3 regions of the Streptomyces sp. NPDC006259 genome follow, and region 2 is predicted to be linked to each of the others. Evidence: riboswitches for the same ligand, from Rfam matches in the RefSeq annotation. Region 2 holds a riboswitch; each other region holds the start of a gene.
The links. Region 2 has a riboswitch for S-adenosylmethionine ahead of ACFYO5_RS01875 (aminotransferase class V-fold PLP-dependent enzyme). Riboswitches for the same ligand answer to the same signal wherever they lie in the genome.
Positions count from the first base shown of each region.

Region 1: it holds a riboswitch for S-adenosylmethionine, as region 2 does, so the genes downstream of both, thrC (threonine synthase) here and ACFYO5_RS01875 (aminotransferase class V-fold PLP-dependent enzyme) in region 2, are expected to answer to the same signal.
Region 3: it holds a riboswitch for S-adenosylmethionine, as region 2 does, so the genes downstream of both, ACFYO5_RS14470 (amino acid ABC transporter permease) here and ACFYO5_RS01875 (aminotransferase class V-fold PLP-dependent enzyme) in region 2, are expected to answer to the same signal.

Region 1 is NZ_JBIAHY010000008.1:264,142-266,395, reverse strand. It holds gene ACFYO5_RS30955 (glucosyl-3-phosphoglycerate synthase) at 1-634, opposite strand, end outside; SAM riboswitch class I at 804-950, shown strand; gene thrC (threonine synthase) at 969-2,252, shown strand; gene ACFYO5_RS30945 (MoaD/ThiS family protein) at 2,249-2,254, shown strand, end outside.
Region 2 is NZ_JBIAHY010000001.1:415,321-417,574, reverse strand. It holds gene trpD (anthranilate phosphoribosyltransferase) at 1-675, shown strand, start outside; SAM riboswitch class IV at 777-893, shown strand; gene ACFYO5_RS01875 (aminotransferase class V-fold PLP-dependent enzyme) at 1,074-2,254, shown strand, end outside.
Region 3 is NZ_JBIAHY010000003.1:691,764-694,017, forward strand. It holds gene ACFYO5_RS14465 (glutathione S-transferase C-terminal domain-containing protein) at 1-603, shown strand, start outside; SAM riboswitch class IV at 671-791, shown strand; gene ACFYO5_RS14470 (amino acid ABC transporter permease) at 1,184-2,164, shown strand; gene ACFYO5_RS14475 (amino acid ABC transporter ATP-binding protein) at 2,161-2,254, shown strand, end outside.

The DNA.
Region 1 (2,254 bases), on a different contig from region 2:
GGAACGGCAGCTGTTCCAGCAGGCTGCGGCGGGCCGCGTACTCGCCGCCGAGCGGCTGCACGAAACCGGCCAGCTGCGGCCAGTGCATGTTGAGCAGGGGGCGGGCCATGAGTTCCGTGACCCGGCCGCCCTGGCCCGCCGCGCCGTCCAGCGGGCGGTCGTACATGGCCTTGACCAGATCGACTCCGGGGTCGGTGAGCAGCGGTCCGACGATCCCCGTGACGAAGTCGGAGGAGAAGTCCCTGAGGTCGGCGTCGACGAAACAGACGATGTCCCCGGTCGTGACGAGCAACGACCGCCACAGCACCTCGCCCTTGCCGGGCACGGCCGGTATCCGGGGCAGGATCGCGTCCCGGTGGACGACGCGCGCCCCGGCCGCCGCCGCGACCTCGGACGTACGGTCGGTGGAGCCCGAGTCGACCACGACGATCTCGTCGACCAGGGGAACCTGCTGCATCAGGTCGTGGCGGATGACCGCGACGATGTCACCGACCGTCTCCTGCTCGTTCAGGGCGGGCAGCACCACGGAGACCGTCTGGCCCGAGGCACGTTTCGCGGCCAGGACGCGGTGCAGCGGGCGGTCGGTCACGGACCAGGAGCGGGTGGCCAGCCAGGCTTCAGCTTCTTTCAGCACGGTCTGCGGCTCCTCACAGTCGTGATCACACGTGGTGCACGCGGGGTGACGGTGTGATCCATCTCGCGGTTCGGACGTCTATCTCAACTGTCCTGGCCTTCGGTTACAGTCTTGAACAACGCGGATGACCATCGCATGTCCGAGGTCGCCGTTGTTCACAACTTCATACCGCTCATCCAGAGGGGCAGAGGGATACGGCCCGATGAAGCCCCGGCAACCCTCCAGCCGGTCTCGGCACGTTGACGTGGCGAGGCTCCCGGCTAGGGAAGGTGCCAAATCCGTCTCACGGCGAGATGCGTCGTGAGGAAGATGAGGAGAAAGGGCCTCGCCTCACATGGCTGCGCAGACAGTTGGAACCACCACGAACTCCGTCGATCTCGGTCCCGCCGCGGCGCTCTCCTGCCGCGAGTGCGGACACCGCGTGCCCCTCGGCCCGGTCTTCGCCTGCGAGGAGTGTTTCGGCCCGCTCGAGATCGCGTACGACTTCTCGTCCTATGAGACCGAGGAACTCCGCAAGCGCATCGAGGCGGGACCCGCGAACATCTGGCGCTACGCGCCGCTGCTGCCCGTCCCGGCCGACGTGGCGGACAAGCCGAACATCAACCCCGGCTGGACCAAGCTCGTCCAGGCCGACAACCTGGCCCGCGAGCTGGGCGTCGACGCCGGCAAGCTGTTCGTCAAGGACGACTCCGGCAACCCGACGCACTCCTTCAAGGACCGCGTCGTCGCCCAGGCCATCGAGGCCGCCCGCGCCTTCGGCTTCACGACCCTGTCCTGCTCCTCCACGGGCAACCTGGCCGGTGCCGTCGGCGCCGCCGCCGCCCGCGCCGGCTTCCGCTCCTGCGTGTTCATCCCGCACGACCTGGAACAGGGCAAGATCGTCATGGCCGCGATCTACGGCGGCGAACTCGTCGGCATCGAGGGCAACTACGACGACGTGAACCGCTTCTGCTCCGAGCTGATCGGCGACCCGGCCGGCGAGGGCTGGGGCTTCGTCAACGTCAACCTGCGGCCGTACTACGCCGAGGGCTCCAAGACGCTGGCGTACGAGATCTGCGAGCAGCTCGGCTGGCGGCTGCCCGACCAGCTCGTCGTGCCGATCGCCTCCGGCTCGCAGCTCACCAAGATCGACAAGGGTCTGCAGGAGCTGATCAGGCTCGGTCTCGTCGAGGACAGGCCGTACAAGATCTTCGGCGCGCAGGCCGAGGGCTGCTCCCCGGTGTCCGCCGCCTACAAGGCCGGCCACGACGTCGTGCGGCCCCAGAAGCCGAACACCATCGCCAAGTCCCTCGCCATCGGCAACCCGGCGGACGGCCCGTACGTCCTGGACATCGCGCGCCGTACCGGTGGCGCGGTGGAGGACGTGAACGACGAGCAGGTGGTCGACGCGATCAAGCTGCTGGCGCGGACCGAGGGCATCTTCGCCGAGACGGCGGGTGGCGTGACCGTGGGCGTGACGAGGAAGCTGATCGAGAACGGTCTCCTCGACCCGACGAAGACCACCGTCGTCCTCAACACGGGGGACGGCCTCAAGACCCTCGACGCGGTGGCCGGCACCGGCCTCACCGCCACCATCCGCCCGAACCTGGACTCCTTCCGAGAGGCTGGCCTCGCATGAGC
Region 2 (2,254 bases):
GCGTCCGGCGCCTCGGACGTCCTGGAGAAGCTCGGCGTCCGCCTCGACCTGACCCCGCAGCGGGTGGCCGAGGTCGCCGAGGAGGCCGGCATCACCTTCTGCTTCGCCATCAAGTTCCATCCGGCGCTGCGTCACGCGGGCGCGGCCCGTGGCCAGTTGGGCATCCGCACGGTGTTCAACGTGCTCGGCCCGCTGACCAACCCGGCCAAGGTCCGGGCCCAGGCGGTCGGCGTCGCGGACGCGCGCATGGCGCCGATCGTGGCCGGCGTCTTCGCGGAGCGCGGCAACTCCTCGCTGGTGTTCCGCGGCGACGACGGCCTCGACGAGCTGACGACGACCTCCACCTCACGGGTCTGGGTCGTCCGCGACGGCAAGGTGACCGAGGAGTCGTTCGACCCGCGGGACGTCGGCCTCGACCTCGTTCCCGTCGAGGCCCTGCGGGGCGCCGACGCCTCCTACAACGCCGAGGTGGCGCGCAGGCTGCTGGACGGCGAGACGGGCCCGGTCCGGGACGCCGTCCTGCTGAACTCGGCGGCCGCCCTGGTCGCCCTGGAGCCGACCGCCGCTCCGCTCCCGGAACAGCTCCGGGACGGCATGGCCAGGGCCGCGGAGTCCCTCGACTCCGGCGCGGCCAAGCGGACCCTGGAACGCTGGGCGGCGGCCACCCACGCCTGAGCGCGGGCCCGCTGTGCCGCGGGGCGCGGTCCGGATCCGTCCGTCTCAGGACATGGACCGCGCCTTGCGCGCCGGTGATCGTATGGCAGGATGCTGTACCAGGTCATGAGCGACAGTCATGAGGCCCCGGCCGACTGTCCGGCAACCCTCCGTCCGTGGCGGGGTGCCCCGGGTGAGGACCAGGCCGCAGACAGCAAGGTCTACGGCAAGCGCGGACCCCTCGCACTCGTTCCGAGTGAGCACTTCCAGGGGTCCTGGTCGTCGAGGAGCCTTCCGTGAGCAAGCGAATGCGATAGGGCCGCAGAGCCCCGCCTCCGCATCCCCCCTTCACCGTTTCCCGCGCTCGAGCCGTACCCGCTCGCGCGGCGAATCCGCACGCCTGTCACGGGAGTTCAGCCATGTCCGTCGCCACCGCTGCCGCCGCCCAGACCGTTCGCGCCCCGCTGCCCGTGCTGGGCCGGGATGTCACCGTCCCGCTCGTCACCGGCGGAGAGGTCGGCTACGCGGCCCTCGACTACGCCGCCAGCGCCCCCGCCCTCCAGCGCGTCTGGGACGACGTGGCCGCCTACGCCCCCTACTACGGCAGCGTCCACCGCGGCGCCGGATACCTCTCCCAGCTCTCCACCGACCTCTTCGAGAACGCCCGCCGCACGGTCGCCGAGTTCCTCGACTGCCGGCCCGACGACCAGCTGGTCTTCACCCGGTCCACCACCGACTCCCTGAACCTGCTCGCCGCCGCCCTCCCCGCCGGCTGCCAGGTCTTCGTCTTCGAGACCGAGCACCACGCCTCGCTGCTGCCCTGGAAGGACGCCCGGGTCACCTACCTCGACGCCCCGCGCACACCGGGGCAGGCCGTCGCCACCCTGGAGCGGGCCCTCGCCGGCCGCGATCCGCACGGCCCGGCCCTGGTCTGCGTGACCGGCGCCTCCAACGTCACCGGCGAGCTGTGGCCGGTACGCGAACTGGCCGCCGCGGCCCACGCCCACGGCGCCCGGATCGTCCTGGACGCGGCCCAGCTCGCCCCCCACCACCCGGTGTCCGTCCGTGACCTCGACGTCGACTGGGTCGCCTTCTCCGGCCACAAGCTGTACGCCCCCTTCGGCTCCGGGGTCCTGGCCGGCCGCGCCGACTGGCTGCGAGCGGCCGACCCCTACCTCGCCGGCGGCGGCGCCAGCCGCAAGGTCACCCGCCGCCAGGACGGGGGAGTGGACGTCGAGTGGCACGAGAGCGCCGCCCGGCACGAGGCGGGCTCCCCGAACGTCATCGGCGCCTACTCCATCGCCTCCGCCTGCAAGGCGCTCACCGAGGCGGGCTTCGACACGCTGGTCGCCCGCGAGCGGTACCTCATCGACAAGGTCCGCGCGGGCCTCGCGGAGGTCCCCGAGGTGAGGATCCTGTCCCTCTTCGGCGACGACGCGCCCCGAGTCGGCGTGATCTCCTTCGTCGTGGACGGCTGGAACAGCTCCCACTTCGCCGCCGCGCTCTCCGCCGAGTACGGCATCGGCGTCCGCGACGGCCTCTTCTGCGCCCACCCCCTGGTCCGCACCCTGCTGGGCAGCGACCCGCAGAGCCAGGGCGA
Region 3 (2,254 bases), on a different contig from region 2:
CTCGCGCCGGTCCTCAGCGACGACTGGTCGGGTCGGATCGTCTCCACCCACGGCCCCGACATCGCCCGCGACCTCGCCCGGCACTTCGGCGGCGGCCGGCCCTCGCTGTACCCGTGCGGCACGGAGTCGGAGATCGAGGCCGTCCAGCGGATGTGCGCCCAGGGCATCGAGGAGGCCGCCCAGCGCGCCGGAGCGGCCGGCGCCGACGCGTCGGAGCGCGCCGCGGCCCTCGACACGCTGCTCGGCACGCTCGGCGTCCTCGAACAAGGGCTCAGCGCCCGGCCCCATCTGATCGGCACGCAGATCACGGCGGCCGACGTCGAGTTGTGGGTGACGTTGGTCCAGCTCGACACCGTGCACCGCCACCACCTCGACGCCGACACGGTGCGCCGCGTCGCCGGGCACCCCGCCCTGTGGGAGTACGCCCGCCGGCTGGCCGCGCACCCCGCCTTCGGCGGCCATCTCGACCTCGACGGCGTCAACCGCCGCCACCACGCCCGCTGTCAGGGTCTGGAGGCCGCCGGCTCGGCCGTCCAGATACTGGACTGGGCGAGCCACACGACCCCCGTCACGGGCACGGAGGCGCAGGTCGCGCGGTCCTGACCCGGTCCAGTGGCTGGACCGGCGTTGACAACCGTTCGGGCGACTGTCTTAACTTACGACCCAGAACGGTCATGAGCGTCAGCGACAAGCCCTGGCTTGCTGACCGGCAACCCTCGCTCGGCGGTGGGGTGCCCCAGGTGACGACCGGACCGGATGACGTTCGGTAGACGTTTCGGTAAGCGCGAGGGCCCCACGGGGCCGGACAGTGACGGTGACGGACATGTACGCAGCCTCTCGGACGGCGCCCCGCCGCCTCCGCGGCTGCGTACGGCCGTACCTCGACGTCCTCGTCGCCGACCGCGCCGTCGATCTCCTCCGCGTGAACAGCGCGCTGTGTACCGCGCCGGGCCGTGCCCGCTGTCGGGGCTGAACCCCTCACACCCTTCGCCCCGTCACCGCGTTCCTGACGAACACCGCCTGCGCGGTGTGCCGTTGTCCGCCCCACCCCGGTTCCCCGTACGCATCCGCGCGCCGTGCCGCGCCGGCCCGTCACGGAGCGGCCACCGCCGCCCCGCCGCGCCGCCGCGGCCACCCACGCCCGCCGTGATCCGGGGTGCCCCGACTCCCGCCGGAGCCCCTCATGAGTGAACCCCCAGGCGCCGTGGCCCTCGCCGAGGCACCACCCGCCGTACCCCCGCCGCGCCACCGGCTCACCGCCCAGCGCGTCCAGCCGCTGCGCCGGCCCGGACGCTGGATCGCCACCGCGGTCGTCCTGGTGCTGGCCGCCCAGTTCGTCCACGGCCTGGTGACCAACCCGTTCTACCAATGGGACCGCTTCGGCTACTGGTTCCTGCGCCCGACGATCCTCGACGGACTGCTGATCACCCTCGAAGTGACGGCCTGGAGCGCGGTGCTGGGCCTCCTCGGCGGCATCCTGCTCGCCCTGGCCAGGCTCTCCCGCAGCCCGGTGCTGCGCGCCGCGAGCTGGACCTACGTCTGGGCGCTGCGCTCCGTCCCGCTCATCGTCGTGCTGCTGTTCCTCTACAACTTCAGCGCCCTGTACAAGACGTTGAGCGTCGGCATCCCCTTCGGACCCGCCTTCTTCAGCTTCGACGAGTCCCGGCTCGCCACCGACATGGCGATCGCCGTGATCGGCCTCAGCCTCAACGAGGCCGCCTACGCCGCCGAGGTGGTCCGCGGCGGCATCCTCTCCGTCGACCAGGGCCAGCACGAGGCGGCGTCCGCCCTCGGCCTGCCCAAGGGCTACCAGTTCCGGCGGATCGTCTTCCCGCAGGCCCTGCGGTCCATCACCCCCAACTACGTCAACCAGCTGATCGGCCTGGTCAAGAGCACTTCGCTGGTCTTCTACGTGTCGCTGCTCGACCTGTTCGGCACCGCCCAGTCGATGGGCTCCACCTACCCCGGCGACATCGTGCCCCTGCTGCTGGTCGTCACCGTCTGGTACCTGATCCTCACGAGCCTCGTCTCCGTGATCCAGTTCTACGTCGAGCGGTACTACGCGCGGGGCGCCACCCGCTCCCTGCCGCCGACCCCGTTGCAGAAGCTGCGCACCGGCCTGCGGGACCTGCGGGAGCGTGCGCGCAGGGAGGCCGCCGTATGACCGCCGAGACCGTCACCGCGACCCCGCGGGCCGCCGAGCCGGCCGCGGCGCGGCCCGCCGCCGTCCAGGTGCACGACGTCCACAAGTGGT